Regions from separate parts of the Streptomyces sp. NPDC043427 genome, predicted to be linked through region 2. Evidence: riboswitches for the same ligand, from Rfam matches in the RefSeq annotation. Region 2 holds a riboswitch; each other region holds the start of a gene.

Region 1 (4,026 bases), on a different contig from region 2:
GCGTTCGAGGACCGCTTCGAGGACGGTGGCCGGTCCGGCACCGGACTCGACGATCGTACGGAGGTCCTCCATCAACGTGTTGAACCGCTTGACGGCGTTGGTCGACCGCGCGGCCATGCCGTACGCCTCGTCGACCCGGCGCAGTGCCTGCGGGAAGCTGATCTTCTCGCGCTGGGAGAGGGCGTCGATCATCGCCTCCGCGCGGTCGCCGATGCCCCGCTTGGGGACGTTGAGGATCCGCCGCAGCGGCACGGAGTCCTCGGGGTTGGCCAGCACCCGCAGGTAGGCCAGGACGTCCCGGACCTCCTTGCGCTCGTAGAAGCGGACGCCGCCGACGACCTTGTAGGGCAGGCCGACGCGGATGAAGACCTCCTCGAAGACACGGGACTGCGCGTTGGTGCGGTAGAAGACGGCGACATCGCCGGCCTTCGCGTCGCCCGCGTCGGTCAGGCGGTCTATCTCGTCGGCGACGAACTGCGCCTCGTCGTGCTCCGTGTCGGCGACGTAGCCGGTGATGCGGGCGCCCGTGCCCGCCTTGGTCCACAGGTTCTTCGGGCGGCGGGACTCGTTGCGCTCGATGACCGCGTTGGCCGCACTGAGGATCGTCTGGGTGGAGCGGTAGTTCTGCTCCAGCAGGATCGTCGTCGCGTCCGGATAGTCCTCCTCGAACTGGAGGATGTTGCGGATGGTCGCACCGCGGAAGGCGTAGATCGACTGGTCGGCGTCACCCACCACGCAGAGCTCGGCGGGCGGGACGTCGTACTCGTTGGGCGGCACGTCGACGGGGTGCTCGGAGGTGCCGACGAGCTCGCGGACGAGGGCGTACTGCGCGTGGTTGGTGTCCTGGTACTCGTCGACGAGGACGTGCCGGAAGCGGCGGCGGTAGTGCTCGGCGACGTCCGGGAAGGCGCGCAGCAGGTTGACCGTCGTCATGATCAGGTCGTCGAAGTCGAGGGCGTTCGCCTCACGCAGCCGCGACTGGTACAGGGCATAGGCCTGGGCGAGGGTCTTCTCGAAACCGTCGGTGGCCTGCGCGGCGAAGTCCTCCTCGTCGATCAGCTCGTTCTTGAGGTTGCTGATCTTGGCGCTGAAGGACTTGGGCGGGAAGCGCTTGGGGTCGAGGTCCAGGTCGCGGCAGACCAGGGCCATCAGGCGCTTGGAGTCGGCGGCGTCGTAGATCGAGAACGACGACGTGAAGCCGAGCTTCTTGGACTCGCGGCGCAGGATGCGCACACATGCGCTGTGGAAGGTCATCACCCACATCGCGTTCGCGCGCGGGCCGACGAGCTGCTCGACGCGCTCTTTCATCTCGCCCGCGGCTTTGTTGGTGAAGGTGATCGCGAGGATCTGGCCCGGGTGGACGTTCCGCTCGCCGAGCAGGTGGGCGATGCGGTGGGTGAGCACGCGGGTCTTGCCGGACCCGGCGCCGGCCACGATGAGCAGCGGGGTGCCGGAGTGCACGACGGCGGCGCGCTGGTTCTCGTTCAGCCCCTCCAGGAGCGCGGCCGGGTCCACCACCGGGCGCGGGGCGCCGTCGCGGTAGTACTCCTCCCGGTCCGGCGGCACGTCGAACTTCCCGCCGAACAGATCGTCCGGGATCGGCTCCGGTACGTGATCGTCGTCGGGCGGCGGAGGCTCTTCCCCATGGCCCTTCGGGGCCTGGAGGTCCGCCAGGAAGCTGTCGTCAAAGAGGCTGCTCATCGCTCTCCGAGTCTAGGGCGCCCCACCGACAACGGGCCGCCACCCCGAAAACATCCCGGAAAACCCGCCCTCACACCCTGCGGAACCGCTCCGTCACGATCGGCGACGAACCTGCTTCGCGAGCGCAAATACGCCCAAGCCGTCACAGACATCTCCACATGGGCCCCAACAAGTAAAGCCCTGACCCCAGGTCACGAAAATGTATCGGGCATATCACCCATCAACCTTCACAAGGGCCACACCAGTTGGCTACCGTGCCGGGCAGGCCGCACGACCCCCACCGGCGAACGTCGCCGGGCCGCGCGGCCTCCGCCGAGTCCGCCCGCGCCGCAGTGCCGGCCGGAGCCGGGGACCCACCGAGACCTTGGGGTGAATCGGCCCACTCCCCTGACGGGGACAAGGCCGTAGGGCAACCCTTCCGAACCACCCGCCCGAACCCGACAGCTAACCCGGTAGGCGGACGATGGAAGGAGTCGCCTCCCTTGGCGTCGCAGCACCGCAAGCCCCGCTCCGCGGGCAAGCGCGTGGCGGGCATACGCACGCCCGCCCTCGCCACGGCCGCCCTCACCTCCGTGGCCCTGCTCTCCCAGACGGCCAACGCCGCACCCGCGGACGACAAGCCGAGCCTCGAGGAAGTCGAGAAGAAGGTCGACGACCTCTACCGCCAGGCGGAGTCGGCGACCGAGAAGTACAACGCGGCCAAGGAGAAGACCGCGAAGCAGCGCGAGCACGTCGACACCCTCCTCGACGACGTCGCGAAGCGCGCGCAGAAGCTCAACGAGGAGCGCGAGCGGCTCGGCTCCTACGCCGCGGCCCAGTACCGCACCGGCGCGGCCGCGCCCGACACCGCGACCTTCCTGCTGGCGGACTCCCCACAGGACTACTTCGACCAGACTCAGCTGATGGACCGGATGACCGGCCGTCAGAAGAAGGAGGTCGACGACTACTTCGCCGAGCAGTCGGCGACGATGGAGAAGCGCCAGGAGGCGAGCGAGAGCCTCGCCACGCTCACCGACTCGCAGAACGACCTGAAGACCGCCAAGAGCACCGTCCAGAAGAAGCTCGCCGACGCGCGCGGGCTGCTGTCGAAGCTGACGGCGGAGGAGAAGGCGCGGCTCGCGGCGATCGAGAAGCAGAAGCAGGAAGCGGCCGCGCGCAAGGCGGCGGAGCTGGCGAAGCAGCAGGCGGCGCAGCAGAAGGCCCAGGAGGAGGCAGCAGCCCAGCAGGACAGCTCCTCGCCGTCCTCGTCCCCCTCGTCGTCCTCGTCCTCGTCGACGCCCACCGACTCCTCGTACGCCACCAAGGCCGAGAAGGCGCTCGCCTTCGCCCGCGCGCAGATCGGCAAGCCGTACGTCTGGGGCGCCACCGGCCCCGACTCCTACGACTGCTCCGGCCTCACCCAGGCCGCCTGGAAGGCCGCCGGCGTGGACCTCCCCCGCGTCACCTACGACCAGGTCAACGCCGGCACCACGGTCTCCCTCGCCAACGCCCAGCCCGGTGACCTGGTCTTCTTCTACGACGACATCAGCCACGTCGGCATCTACATCGGCAACGGCATGATGATCCACGCCCCGAAGCCGGGCGCGTACGTCCGCGAGGAGTCCATCTACTACGACGGCGAATCGGGGATCCACAGCGTCGTACGACCGGCCTGACCCCGCCGGGGCCGACCGGGTGGGGGCACGCGCGCGTGGAGCGCCTTTCCGCGCCCGCGGCGAGGTGGCTCCTTAGCATCGGGGCATGCCCCGCCCCTCCCCCCTCCGCGCCTGGTGGGCGCAGCGCTCACCGGCGACAGGCGCCGCTGTCATGGCGACCGGCATCGTGGCGGTCGGCCTGCGGTTGGCGGGGTACGAGGCGCTGTCCCGGATCGCGCTGGGAGCGGCGTCCGCAGCGTGGCTGGTCCTGGCGGTGCTCTTCGCCGTACGGCTGCTGTGGGAACGCGAGCGGTGGGTGGCGGAGGCGGCCACGCCGGACGTGCTCACGGCGGTCGCCGCCACCACCGTGCTCGGCACCGGTTTTTCGGCCCTGGGGCAGCAGACCGTCGCGGCGGCTCTGCTGGCGCTGTCGGCCGCGCTGGGGCCCGGCCTGCTCCTCGCCGTCGTACCGCACTGGCGGCGGCGCATGCCGGGGACGGTGTTCCTCGGCTGTGTGGCCGCGCAGGGGCTCGCCGTGCTGGCCGCCGCCCTCGCCGGGGCCGAGGCGGCCGACTGGCTCGCGCACGCCGCTCTCGTGCTCTTCTGGCTCGGCCTGGCCCTCTACTGCGCCGCGCTGTTCTGCTTCGACCTCCGGCAGGTGACCGTGGGCTCGGGCGACCAGTGGATCGCG
Region 2 (4,026 bases):
GGCGGCGGAGGCGGGCGCGCGGGTCCGCGTGGTCTCGCGCGGACGCGGGCGGGTCGCCTTCGGCGCGCCCCCGTGGCACCAGCCCAGGCTGCGCCCCGAGTCGCCCTTCGGACGCGCCTGGTCGCTGTGGGCGCTGACCTACTACCCGCACCCCTATCGCCACCTGCCGGCCCAGGCCCGCCACTACCTGGTCCGCCGTGTCCTCGGGCCGCTCGGCGCCTGGTGGCTGCGCGACCGGTTCGAGGGCAAGGTGCGGGTCAGCGAGGTGGACCGGGTCGTGCGGGCGGACGCGACGCAGGACGGTACGACGCTGACGGTCACCACGCACGGCGGCCGCACGCAGCGGCTGTCGGCCGACCACGTCGTCGCGGCGACCGGCTACCGCGTCGACCTCGCCGCGATGGACTTCCTCGGCCATGAGCTGCGCACCGAACTCGCGGTGAGCCGTGGCACACCCAAGCTGGGCGCGGGATACGTGTCGTCGGTGCCGGGGCTGTACTTCACGGGGCTGCCGGCCGCGGCGTCGTACGGCCCGGTGATGCGGTTCGTGTGCGGCACGGAGTTCGCCTCACCGAGGCTGGCGCGGCATCTGGCGGCGGCGCACGGCTGAGACGGAGGGACACGAGCACCCCCTGGGGGTGAAAAGCCGATCGCCGCATGGGAGTTGAAAGTGGCGGCTGGGCGGCGATGGGCGCTGTCGCCGTCCGGTTCGCGCTGAGTGGAGGGGGGTGTCCTGTCCGTATTCTCTGATCATGGCCGCACCCACCGCATCTGACGAGCGCACCGCGTACTCACTCATCGCCACCGACCTGGACGGAACGCTGCTGCGCGGCGACGACACCGTCTCCGACCGGTCCTTCGCCGCGCTCGCGCGGGTGGCACGGGCGGGTGCCCAGCACCTCGTCGTCACGGGACGGCCGGCGCCCCGGGTGCGCCCGCTCCTCGACGACCTCGGCAGCGCGGGGCTCGCGGTGTGCGGGCAGGGCGCACAGGTCTACGACGCCGGCGCGGACCGGCTGTTGTGGTCCGTCACCCTGGACCGGGAGTTGGCGGAGACGGCGCTGGAGAAGGTGGAGGCCGAGGTGGGGCAGGTGTACGCCGCGGTAGACCAGGACGGCGTCGAGGGGCTCACGCTCATCGAGCCCGGGTATCTGATGCCCCACCCGACCCTGCCCGCCGTACGGGTCGGTCGGCGCGCAGACCTGTGGTGCGCGCCGATCAGCAAGGTCCTGCTACGCCATCCCGACCTGTCCGACGACGAACTGGCTGCGACGGCGCGCGGAGTGGTCGGCTCCCTCGCGACGGTCACCATGTCGGGACCGGGGACGGTCGAACTCCAGCCGTGCGGCATCACCAAGGCGACCGGCCTGGCGCTGGCCGCCGAGCACCTGGGTCTGAGCCCGGCGGACACGATCGCCTTCGGGGACATGCCCAACGACATCCCCATGTTCGACTGGGCGGCCCGAGGCGTCGCGATGGCCAACGCACACCCCGAACTCAAGGCCGTAGCAGACGAGATCACCACGTCGAACGAGGACGACGGCATCGCCGTCGTCCTCGAAGGACTGTTCCCCGAAGGCTGAGGGGGGCAGGCCTAGGGCCTCTCGTTTGGATCAGGCCGGATCAGGGAGCGGGGTCCGGCCTGATCCAAACAAAAAAGAACAAGCAGGGAACCAAAAGTTGTTGACCGGAAAGTAGCGTGCCGCCGCGTAGTTGCAGGCGGCCGTGATGTTCGCGATCGGGTCGTAGGGGTCGAACGACGTGCCGGGCACGTGGTAGGCCTGGAACGTCGGGTCGATGACCTGGAGCAGGCCCTTGGACGGGGTTCCGGCGGCCGCGTTGGAGTCCCACAGGTTGATGGCGTTGGGGTTGCCGGAGGACTCACGCATGATGTTGCGGTAAATGCCGTCGTAGGAACCGGGGATGCCCCGTTCGGCCATGATGGCGAGCGACGCTCGGATCCAGCCGTCGAGGGTGTTGGGGTAGCCCGTGACGGCAGCGGTCGTCAGGGTCGGGGTGGCGGCGGAGGCACTGGTCGCGCCGATGAGCGGCAGCGCGAGCACGGCGGCGCCGGTGCCGGCGACGGCGAGAGTGCGAACGAGTCGGGACGTGCGGGTGCGGCGGGGCAGGCCGGCAGCGGGCATGGTGAATTCCTCTCCGGCGCCTGCGAGGTGAGCTGTCGGGTTCGGGCTGGGAGGTGCCCGGCCGGGCCGCCGTACGGCGACACGGCTTCACCCCAAGCCGGTCCGGTGCGATGCCCGGCCCGGCGACTTACCTGGGTCCCCCGCTCCTGCCGTACGCGAGTGAGTTCGTCGATGGGTGGCGGCGGGCGGCGGCAGGATGAGGCGTCCGCCCGACAGGCCGGGAACGTATGCGAGAGCACATGTCGGGAACAAGTGGTGGATTGGCGTCTTGCCCTATTGACCTTGGTCTGAGGCGTATCGGGTGCTTGATCCTTTGCGGTTGCCAAGACTCAACTCGGGGGTGGGCAAAGGGGGGAGCTGACATGCGGCGCAGTGTCCGAATAAACCCGCACGTGACCCAATTCACTGCGCACATCTCCTCAGCTCATTTGCCGCCAAGGGGAATTGAGGATCCAATTGCGGCAAATAGGGCACTACGACTCCATGGCTGGATGACGACCGCGAGGTGGGGCATGAATCACTGCTCGCGGGTAAGTCGATGGATGTCCTGTCGTATCGGAAGATCAAAGACATAACGCCTGATTCCATACCGTCCGGACGGTATGGAATGTGGGAGGGCGGGGGGCATCAGTGATCGAAAGGTGACCGGATACGCTGACTTGAGTGATGGCAGCGACCTATCGACAAACCATGTAAGCGCCGGTAGACACCAGCAGACAGGAGACCCCTCGTGACCGTCGTCGGGCCGTTCGGGCTGAGCGTGCGGGACCAGGCTCTGGAAGCCGATGTCCAGGCCGGAATGGCGGCCGTCGAGGAAGGTTTGCTCGAAGCCACCAAGAGCGAGGTCCCGTTCATTACGGAGGCCGCGCAGCACCTCGTACGAGCGGGCGGGAAGCGTTTTCGGCCACTTCTTGTGATGCTCGCGGCGCAGTTCGGTGACCCGTACGCGCCGGGGATCGTGCCGTCGGCGGTGGTGGTGGAGCTGACCCACCTCGCCACGCTGTACCACGATGACGTGATGGACGAGGCCGAGGTGCGGCGCGGAGTGGACAGCGCGAACACGCGCTGGGGCAACTCCGTCGCGGTCCTCACCGGCGACTTCCTGTTCGCGCGGGCCTCGCACATCCTGGCCGACCTGGGGCCGGAGGCGGTGCGGGTCCAGGCGGAGGCGTTCGAGCGGCTGGTCACGGGCCAGATCCTGGAGACGGCGGGCCCCACGGACGGGCGCGACCCGGTCGAGCACTACCTGGACGTGCTGGGTGGCAAGACCGGCTCGCTCGTCGCGGTGTCGTGCCGCTTCGGGGCGATGATGTCCGGCGCCGACGAGACCGTGGTCGACGTCCTGACGCAGTACGGCGAGCGGCTGGGGGTCGCCTTCCAGCTCGCGGACGACGTGCTGGACATCGCCTCCGACTCCCACGAGTCGGGCAAGACGCCGGGGACGGACCTGCGCGAGGGCATCCCGACCCTTCCGGTGCTGCGGCTGCGCGAGCGGGCGGCCCGGCTCGGGCTGGCCGAGGACATCGCCCTGTGCGAGCTGTTGGACTCCGACCTGACCGACGACGCCCGGCACGCCGAGGCGCTGGCGGCCCTGCGCGCGCACCCCGCGCTGGAGCAGGCGCGGCAGGATGCGATCCGGTACGCCAAGGAGGCCCGGGCCGCGCTGGCACCGCTGAAGGAGTGCGATGCGAAGGTCGCGCTGATGGAGTTGTGCGACGCGGTGGTGCACCGGGCCGGCTAGGCCCCCTGTGCCCCCTGCGTCCCGTGCATCCTTCCCTGTGTCCCCTGTACCCCGTACATCCCGTACATCCCCTACGTCCCAGTACGTCCCCCGGCGCCTCTCGCCCTCTCGGAGCATCTGACGCTATGTGATGTATGTCAC
Region 3 (4,026 bases), on a different contig from region 2:
CTCGGCGGCGGCGAGTCCTCCCGCCTCTACAACCGGCTCGTACGGCGCGACCGCACGGCGGTGGCGGCCGGCTTCGGCCTGCTGCGGCTGGCCGGGGCGCCCTCCCTGGGCTGGCTCGACGTGAAGACCTCCGGTGACGTCGAGGTGCCGGTCATCGAGGCCGCCATCGACGAGGAGCTCGCCCGGTTCGCCGAGGAGGGCCCCACGGCCGAGGAAATGGAACGCGCCCAGGCCCAGTTGGAGCGCGAGTGGCTGGACCGCCTCGGCACGGTCGCGGGCCGCGCCGACGAACTCTGCCGCTACGCGGTGCTGTTCGGCGACCCGCAGCTCGCCCTGACCGCCGTCCAGCGCGTGCTGGAGGTGACGCCGGAGGAGGTCCGGGAGGTCGCCAAGGCCCGCCTGCGCCCCGACAACCGGGCGGTGCTCGTCTACGAGCCGACCGCCGCCGAAGCCCCCGCCGATCAGGACGAGAACGAGGAGGCGGCCCAGTGACCGAGCTCGCCACGATGGACTTCCACCCCCAGCCCCAGGCGGGCGACGCGAAGCCGTGGGCCTTCCCGGCTCCGGAGCGCGGCACCCTCGACAACGGCCTCACGGTCCTGCGCTGCCACCGCCCCGGCCAGCAGGTCGTCGCCGTGGAGGTGCTCCTGGACGCGCCCCTGGAGGCCGAGCCGGCCGGCCTGGACGGCGTCGCAACCATCACGGCCCGGGCCTTCTCCGAGGGCACCGACAAGCACTCCGCCGAGGAGTTCGCCGCCGAGCTGGAGCGCTGCGGCGCCACCCTCGACGCACACGCCGACCACCCCGGCGTACGCCTCAGCCTCGAAGTCCCGGCCTCGCGCCTGGAGAAGGCCCTCGGTCTGCTCGCCGACGCCCTCAGGGCGCCCGCGTTCGCGGACAGCGAGGTCGAGCGGCTCGTCCGCAACCGCCTCGACGAGATCCCGCACGAGCTGGCCAACCCCTCCCGCCGCGCCGCCAAGGAGCTCTCCAAGGAGCTCTTCCCGGTCACGTCGCGCATGTCCCGCCCGCGCCAGGGCACCGAGGACACGGTCCAGAACATCGACTCCGCGGCCGTACGCGCCTTCTACGAGAAGCACGTCCGCCCCGCCACGGCCACCGCCGTGGTCGTCGGCGACCTCACCGGCGTCGACCTGGACGCGCTCCTCGGCGACACCCTGGGCGCCTGGACGGGCTCCTCGGCCCAGCCGCGGCCCGTGCCCGCGGTGACCGCCGACGACACCGGCCGTGTCGTCATCGTGGACCGCCCCGGCGCCGTCCAGACACAGCTGCTCATCGGGCGCATCGGCCCCGACCGGCACGCGCGCGTGTGGCCCGCGCAGGTGCTCGGCACGTACTGCCTCGGCGGCACCCTCACCTCCCGCCTGGACCGCGTGCTGCGCGAGGAGAAGGGCTACACGTACGGTGTGCGGGCGTTCGGGCAGGTCCTGCGCTCGGCCCCCGACGGCTCGGGCGCCGCGATGCTCGCCATCAGCGGTTCCGTCGACACCCCGAACACCGGCCCCGCCCTGCAGGACCTCTGGACGGTGCTGCGCACGCTCGCGGCGGAGGGTCTCACCGACACCGAGCGCGATGTCGCCGTGCAGAACCTCGTCGGGGTGGCGCCGCTGAAGTACGAGACCGCCGCGGCCGTCGCCAGCACGCTGGCCGACCAGGTCGAGCAGCACCTGCCGGACGACTACCAGGCGACGCTGTACCAGCAGCTGGCCGCGACGGGCACCGTGGAGGCCACCGCGGCCGCCGTGAGCGCCTTCCCGGTGGACCGCCTGGTCACCGTCCTCGTCGGTGACGCCGCGCAGATCAAGGAGCCCGTCGAGGCCCTCGGCATCGGCGCCGTCACGGTGGTGTCCGCCGAGTAGCGGCACACACGAGCGGCGGAACGCAGGGGCCCCTGGAGACGGAAACGTCTCCAGGGGCCCCTGATGTCCGAATTGGGGGAGAGGTTGCCTGTCTGGCCTGTGGGATGCGCTACAAAAGCCGTGATCCGTTTGAGGATTGAAAGTGGTCCCGCTTAGCGTCATCCGGGCTGTTCGTCGGGCAATGCGTCGCAACCGCGGCACCGGACAGTCATCGCCGAGTCCCCGTACGGCGCGAGCCAGGGGAGCCGGGGACCCAACTAGGCAGTCCCTGGGGTGAATCGGACGCCCGCGCGTGTCGCGAGGGGGCCCGTAGGAGACCTTCCTGCTCCGAACCCGTCAGCTAACCCGGTAGGCGAGAAGGAAGGAAAGGACCACTCATCTTCATGGCGTTCACCTGCGCCACCGGGAAGCACCGTCGTCCCAGCCGCATGAAGCGCACCACCGCCCGCGCCGCGGGCGTCGCCGCGCTCGCCACCACCGGAGTCATCGGCACCCTGAGCGCACCGGCGCTCGCCGCCGACACTGCCGTCGAGCAGACCGGCCTGATGCCCGTCGTCACCGTCGGCGACGCGGTCGCCGACCGGGTCGACGCCCAGGCCGCCGCCCAGAAGGAGGCCGCCCAGCTGAAGGCGGCTGAGGAGGCCGCGCGTAAGAAGGCCGCCGCGGAGGCCAAGAAGGCGCGCGAGGAGGCCGAGCAGGTCCGCGCGGCCAAGGCCCGTGCCGTGCGCGCCGCCGAGCGCAAGCGCCTCAACGCCTTCGTGGCGCCGATCTCCGGCTCCTACATCTCCACCGGCTACAAGTCCGGCGGCTCCCTGTGGTCCTCCGGCAGTCACACCGGCGTCGACTTCCACGCCGCGAGCGGCACCACGGTGCACGCGGTCGGCTCCGGCACCGTCGTGCAGACGGGTTGGGGCGGCTCCTACGGCAACCAGGTCGTGATCAAGATGAGCGACGGCACGTACACGCAGTACGGCCATCTGTCGTCCATCGGCGTCTCGGTGGGCCAGCAGGTCACCCCGGGGCAGCAGATCGCCCTGTCCGGTGCGACCGGCAACGTGACCGGCCCGCACCTGCACTTCGAGGCCCGTACGACTCCGGAGTACGGCTCGGACATCGATCCGGTCGCCTACCTCCGCCAGCACGGCCTGAACGTCTGACGACAGACCGCAGAACATCCCGCGGCCCCGGCTCCCCGAGCCGGGGCTTTCGCGTTTTCAGGGACCCCGCTGTCCAAAAAATATCCATGGATTCCGGCCCGCCATCGGAAATTCCGGCTCATTGCAATAGAGTCACTGACCACACGTCCATCGTCGACGTTTCACGGGGATTAAGGCGGAGGTCGGTCATGCGTATTCCGGCGCATTCGGTATGCACGGCCATCCGGGACGACATCGTCGCGGGTGTCTACGAGCGCGGTAGCCGGCTCACCGAGGAACTCCTCGCGCGCCGCTACGGCGTCTCTCGCGTCCCCGTGCGGGAAGCCCTGCGCACGCTGGAGGCCGAGGGCTTCGTGGTGACCCGGCGGCACGCGGGCGCGTGCGTCGCCGAACCCACCGAGCAGGAGGCCGCCGACCTGCTGGAGATGCGCATGCTCCTGGAGCCGCTCGGTGCCTCCCGGGCCGCCCAGCGGCGCTCCGAGGCCCACCTGAAGGTGCTGCGCGGGCTCGTCAGGCTGGGCCAGGAACGGGCCAGACGGGGCAACAGCGAGGACCTGCGCTCCTTGGGGAGCTGGTTTCACGAGACGCTCGCCCAGGCCTCCGGCAGCCATGCGATGACCTCCACGCTGACTCAGCTGCGCCACAAGATCGCCTGGATGTACGCGGTGGACGCCCCGGCCGACCCCGTGGAGTCCTGGGCGGAGCACGGCGCGATCGTGGACGCGGTGGCGCGCGGCGACGGCGAGCGCGCGCGGACGATCACGGCGCTGCACACCGAGCGCGCGACCGCCGCGCACCGGCTGCGCTTTTTGGGCGGGGAGCGCCCGGAGCGTGTGAGGACTTCGCAACATCCCGTAAACATGTCGGGCCAGCGGCATTAACACGGGGGCCGTATACAAAGGGGGGATATTCGGTGGGGACATATTTCCGCTGCCCTTTTTTCGGCGCGCCGAGAATTTCCGGTCGCGCGTCCGGGTGTGCCCGCGGTAATT
Region 4 (4,026 bases), on a different contig from region 2:
GCCGTGGGTTGCTTCCGTCCTCCTTCCGTTCCCGACGGCATCTCACGGCTCAGGCTGACCGCCCGCGCGGACCTCTCCGGGGCGCAGATCGAACGCGCTGTACGAGTGATCGGCGAGACGCGACCATGAGTCGGCGTGACACGGCCGTGGGTCGCCCCTGTTGACGGACGAGGGTGATCAGCGGAACGCGGCCGTGAATCCCGACCAGCTCTCGGGGGAGAAGAGCAGGGCGGGCCCGGCCGGGTCCTTCGAGTCGCGTACGGCGAGCAGCCCGGCGCACGGCCCTGAGGCCGGCCGGGCCGTCTCGACGCAGTTGTTGGCTCCCGTGCTGTAGCTGCTGCGCAGCCAGCGCACGTCGTGCAGATCGATGCTGGAAGGAACGTTCCGAGGCAGTGCGGACATAGTGCCTCCTTACGCGCCGTCACCTATCCCGGCGATGTAATCCAACGAGTCCTCGGGCGAAAGGGCATGGATCTGAAGGGTGTTGAAGGCCTCGCTGTAGGCCCGGAGGTCTTCTTTCCGTTCGAGGTAGAGGCTACTCGTCAAGTGGTCGAGAACAACCACATCCAGGTCAGAAGTGCTCGGAAAAGAGAAGATAACGAAAGGGCCGGTGACGCCGATGTGCGCCCCGGCCGTGAACGGCAGTACCTGGAGCCGTACTTGCGGCAGCCGCGCCGCCACCACCAGGCGTTCGAGCTGCCGGGCCATCACTCCGGGCCCGCCGACCTCCCGCCGCAGCACCGCCTCGTCCAGCACCGCGCTCAGCTCCAGCGGCGGATCCGCCCGCAGGACGACCTGCCGGGCCAGTCTGACCTCCACCAGCGTGTCGAGCCGGTCGTCGGTCACGCCCTCCAGGGCGGCCCGGGTCACCGCGCGGGCGTACTCGGGCGTCTGCAACAGGCCCGGAACCACCGACGTCTCCAGGGTGCGCATCGCGCCGGCCTGCGACTCCAGGCTGATGAAGTCCCGGTAGGTGGGCGGCAGCACCCCACGGTAGGCGTGCCACCAGTGGTGCCCGCCGACACCGTCGGAGCCCGCCAACGCGAGCATCAGCTCACGCAGTTGAGGATCGGCCACGCCGTAGACGTCGAGAAGTAACCGCACATCGGCTGGTTTCACCCCGCTGGTGCCCGTCTCGATCCGGCTCACCTTGGACTGGTGCCAGCCCACAAGTCGGGCCGCCTGCCCACTGGTGAGCCCCGATTGGGCGCGCAGCGCGCGCAGTTCCGCACCCAGTTTGCGGCGGCGCACCGCGGGACCGTGCTGCATGGGTACTCCTTACTCCCGACGAGCCACCCAAATCCGCTCCGTGGTCGTAGGGTTCACCGCTTCGAGCGACAGATATATGCACATCTTGGTGGATCGCCACCCGCGAGGGGCGAGGTAATGGCACTCTGACGACGAAGCACCAGTCCGGGACCGTACTCGAATCATCCGCTCCATGTCGGACTTGCGGTCCCGGGGGAAAGGGACGACGTCGCCATGGCAGACCATCTGGAAGCATCCGTCACTCTGCCGAGCGATCCCGCCTCGGTCTCCGCGGCCCGCGCCTTCGTGGTCGGCACCCTCGCGGAGTGGGGCCTGCCGGAGGAAGCGGAGGTGTCCGACACCATCCGGCTCATCGTCTCCGAGCTCGCCACCAACGCCGTGCAGCACACCTTCGGGCAGTCCCCGACCTTCACAGTCGCCCTCCGGCTCGACCGGGACGAACGGGTGTTCGTGGGTGTCACCGACAGCCATCCCCGGTTCCCCAAGCGGCTGCCCGCCGCCGTGCAGCAGGACAACGGCCGCGGCATGGTGATCATCCGCTGGCTGACCGCGGAGTGCGGCGGCAAGCTGAGAGTCCGGCCGACCCGGGAGGGCGGCAAGACGGTCTCCATCGAGCTGCCGTGGACCGTGCCGGCCGAGCCGGTGACAACGGTGGGGCAGCAGGAACAGTAACCCCGGGTCCAGATCTGGATCTACGTCCACAACTACTTCAGCACCTGCGTGCGGGGCCCCGCACACCGCGCGCCGACGGCCCAGGGCGTCCGTGTGGAGCCCTGGGAGCCGTCGGACCGAGCCGAGGACCGCTGCCGGCGCTTCAGGACGCCGGCACCGCCCTCGGGAGGGTCACTTGACCCGGCCGTACCAGACGTTCTTCGTCCAGAGCTTCTGCAGCTTCACCACGTCCCCGGTCTTCGGGGCGTGCCAGATCTTCCCCTTCCCGGCGTAGATGCCCACGTGGTAGACGCTGGAGCTGGAGGAGCCCGAGTGGAAGAACACAAGATCCCCGGCCTTGCGGCTCTTCACGGAGATGTGCCGGGTCTTGTTGTACTGCTGGGCCGCCGTCCGGGGGAGCTTCTTGCCCGCCTTCTTGAACGCGTACAGCGTGAGTCCTGAGCAGTCGAACCTCTTGGGGCCCGTGGCTCCGTACTTGTACGGTGAGCCCTTTTTGGACGCCGCGATCTGGAGCGCCTTCGTCGCAGGTGTCGCGGCCGCGGCGTCGGAGGCGATGCCGGGAACCACGATCGAGCCGCCAACGGCGGCGATGGTCAGGGCCGAGGCCGTGCCGGCCCGGGCCATCAGCGACGGGACACGATTGAGCGCAGTCATGCGCAACCCTTCGTCAGCCGCCTGTGAAGGATGACCTGTCGGATTCGGGCTGGCGAAGTGGCCCGGCCGCGTTGCCGCGGCTTCACCCCAAGGGCTGCTCGACCCGGTCATGGCGTGACCGTTCCGGCGACCCGTCTTGCTTGGGTCCTCCACTCCTGCCGATCCACTCCTGTCGACCAGTCATCCGGGCGGCGGCAGGACTCGGCGTCCGTCCGGATCGCCCCGCCGTTGTGGCGGGGGCTTGTCGTCAGTCACGGATCTTCACTCACAAGTGTCCGAAATACCCAATGGAATCGGGGGTTTGTGGCGTTACTCACCACTCACCCGTTCGGGTGGACAGTGTGGTGTTCGAGTGAGTGTCCAGGTCATGACGGGGCCTCGGACCAGCATGAAAGGGTCTCAGCCCCGGCTGACGCTACGCGCGTTGCGCAAGTCGGGAGGTCCCGGAAAAGGACCTTCTTCTACTCCGAACAGGGGTACTTCATTCGGTCCGTTTAGCTTCCGATCCGGACGTCCCGCCGAGGAGGCCGCGCGTCCGGACCGGACGCGGGTGAGTCAACTGTCGGAGAGCGGCGGCATCGTGACTCGCGCCGTACGACGCTCCCCGTCAAGGACGCGCAGCGCACGCGCCAGCGTTGGAGCGTGCAGCTCGGTCTCACCCCGCTGGTGCATGAGCGCCAGTGCGTCCCTGAGCGCCGTCGCCTTGGCGACGAGCGCCTGTGCGGCGCGTAGACCACGGTACGTGTCCCCGTGATGCGCCGGGTTGATTCGGCCGAGAAGGTCCACAACGTCCAGGTAACGGTCGATCAACTCGCCCTCGGCGCGCGTGAGGGCGGGCAGCGGTGGCAGCTCCGGAGGCAGCATCGGTGCCTCACCTCGCGCCGGGCGCGGTGCGGGAGGTCTTGCGGCTGGAGATGAGCCCGTCCACCAGGCCGTACTCCACGGCCTCCTGGGCGCTGAGGATCTTGTCGCGCTCGATGTCCGCGGTCACCTGCTCCGGTGTGCGCCCCGTGTGCCGTACGAGCATCTCCTCCAGGCGGTCGCGGGTGCGGATCAACTCGGCGGCCTGGATCGCGAGGTCGCTGGCCTGCCCCTGGACCGGCTCGGCCAGCGCCGGCTGGTGGATCACGATGCGAGCGCCCGGCAGCGCGAACCGCTTGCCCGGCGAGCCCGCGGCCAGCAGCACCGCGGCCGACGCGCCGGCCTGGCCGAGGCAGATCGTCTCCACCTCGCAGGTGACGTACCGCAGCGTGTCGTAGAGGGCCGACATCGCGCTGAACGAGCCGCCGGGGGAGTTGATGTACAGCGAGATGTCCCGGTCCGGGTCCTGGTACTCGAGGTACATGAACTGGGCCATCACGTCGTTCGCCGAGATGTCGTCGATCGGCGTCCCCAGGAAGACGATCCGCTCCTCCAGCAGCTTCGAGTACG

The links. Region 2 has a riboswitch for cyclic di-AMP ahead of AC067M_RS36875 (transglycosylase SLT domain-containing protein). Riboswitches for the same ligand answer to the same signal wherever they lie in the genome.
Region 1: it holds a riboswitch for cyclic di-AMP, as region 2 does, so the genes downstream of both, AC067M_RS06870 (C40 family peptidase) here and AC067M_RS36875 (transglycosylase SLT domain-containing protein) in region 2, are expected to answer to the same signal.
Region 3: it holds a riboswitch for cyclic di-AMP, as region 2 does, so the genes downstream of both, AC067M_RS15135 (M23 family metallopeptidase) here and AC067M_RS36875 (transglycosylase SLT domain-containing protein) in region 2, are expected to answer to the same signal.
Region 4: it holds a riboswitch for cyclic di-AMP, as region 2 does, so the genes downstream of both, AC067M_RS23700 (C40 family peptidase) here and AC067M_RS36875 (transglycosylase SLT domain-containing protein) in region 2, are expected to answer to the same signal.

Annotation. Positions count from the first base shown of each region.
Region 1 is NZ_JBWKCC010000002.1:652,653-656,678, forward strand. Features, by position in the region: gene pcrA (DNA helicase PcrA) at 1-1,701, opposite strand, end outside; cyclic di-AMP (ydaO/yuaA leader) riboswitch at 2,017-2,175, shown strand; gene AC067M_RS06870 (C40 family peptidase) at 2,184-3,356, shown strand; gene AC067M_RS06875 (tellurite resistance/C4-dicarboxylate transporter family protein) at 3,442-4,026, shown strand, end outside.
Region 2 is NZ_JBWKCC010000032.1:114,712-118,737, forward strand. Features, by position in the region: gene AC067M_RS36865 (NAD(P)-binding domain-containing protein) at 1-610, shown strand, start outside; gene AC067M_RS36870 (HAD family hydrolase) at 753-1,583, shown strand; gene AC067M_RS36875 (transglycosylase SLT domain-containing protein) at 1,614-2,144, opposite strand; cyclic di-AMP (ydaO/yuaA leader) riboswitch at 2,147-2,312, opposite strand; gene AC067M_RS36880 (polyprenyl synthetase family protein) at 2,875-3,885, shown strand.
Region 3 is NZ_JBWKCC010000007.1:132,191-136,216, forward strand. Features, by position in the region: gene AC067M_RS15125 (M16 family metallopeptidase) at 1-492, shown strand, start outside; gene AC067M_RS15130 (M16 family metallopeptidase) at 489-1,877, shown strand; cyclic di-AMP (ydaO/yuaA leader) riboswitch at 2,080-2,246, shown strand; gene AC067M_RS15135 (M23 family metallopeptidase) at 2,261-3,034, shown strand; gene AC067M_RS15140 (GntR family transcriptional regulator) at 3,223-3,915, shown strand.
Region 4 is NZ_JBWKCC010000015.1:74,879-78,904, forward strand. Features, by position in the region: gene AC067M_RS23680 (8-amino-7-oxononanoate synthase) at 1-129, shown strand, start outside; gene AC067M_RS23685 (DUF397 domain-containing protein) at 178-402, opposite strand; gene AC067M_RS23690 (helix-turn-helix domain-containing protein) at 412-1,269, opposite strand; gene AC067M_RS23695 (ATP-binding protein) at 1,483-1,941, shown strand; gene AC067M_RS23700 (C40 family peptidase) at 2,113-2,595, opposite strand; cyclic di-AMP (ydaO/yuaA leader) riboswitch at 2,599-2,734, opposite strand; gene AC067M_RS23705 (hypothetical protein) at 3,151-3,459, opposite strand; gene AC067M_RS23710 (ATP-dependent Clp protease proteolytic subunit) at 3,467-4,026, opposite strand, start outside.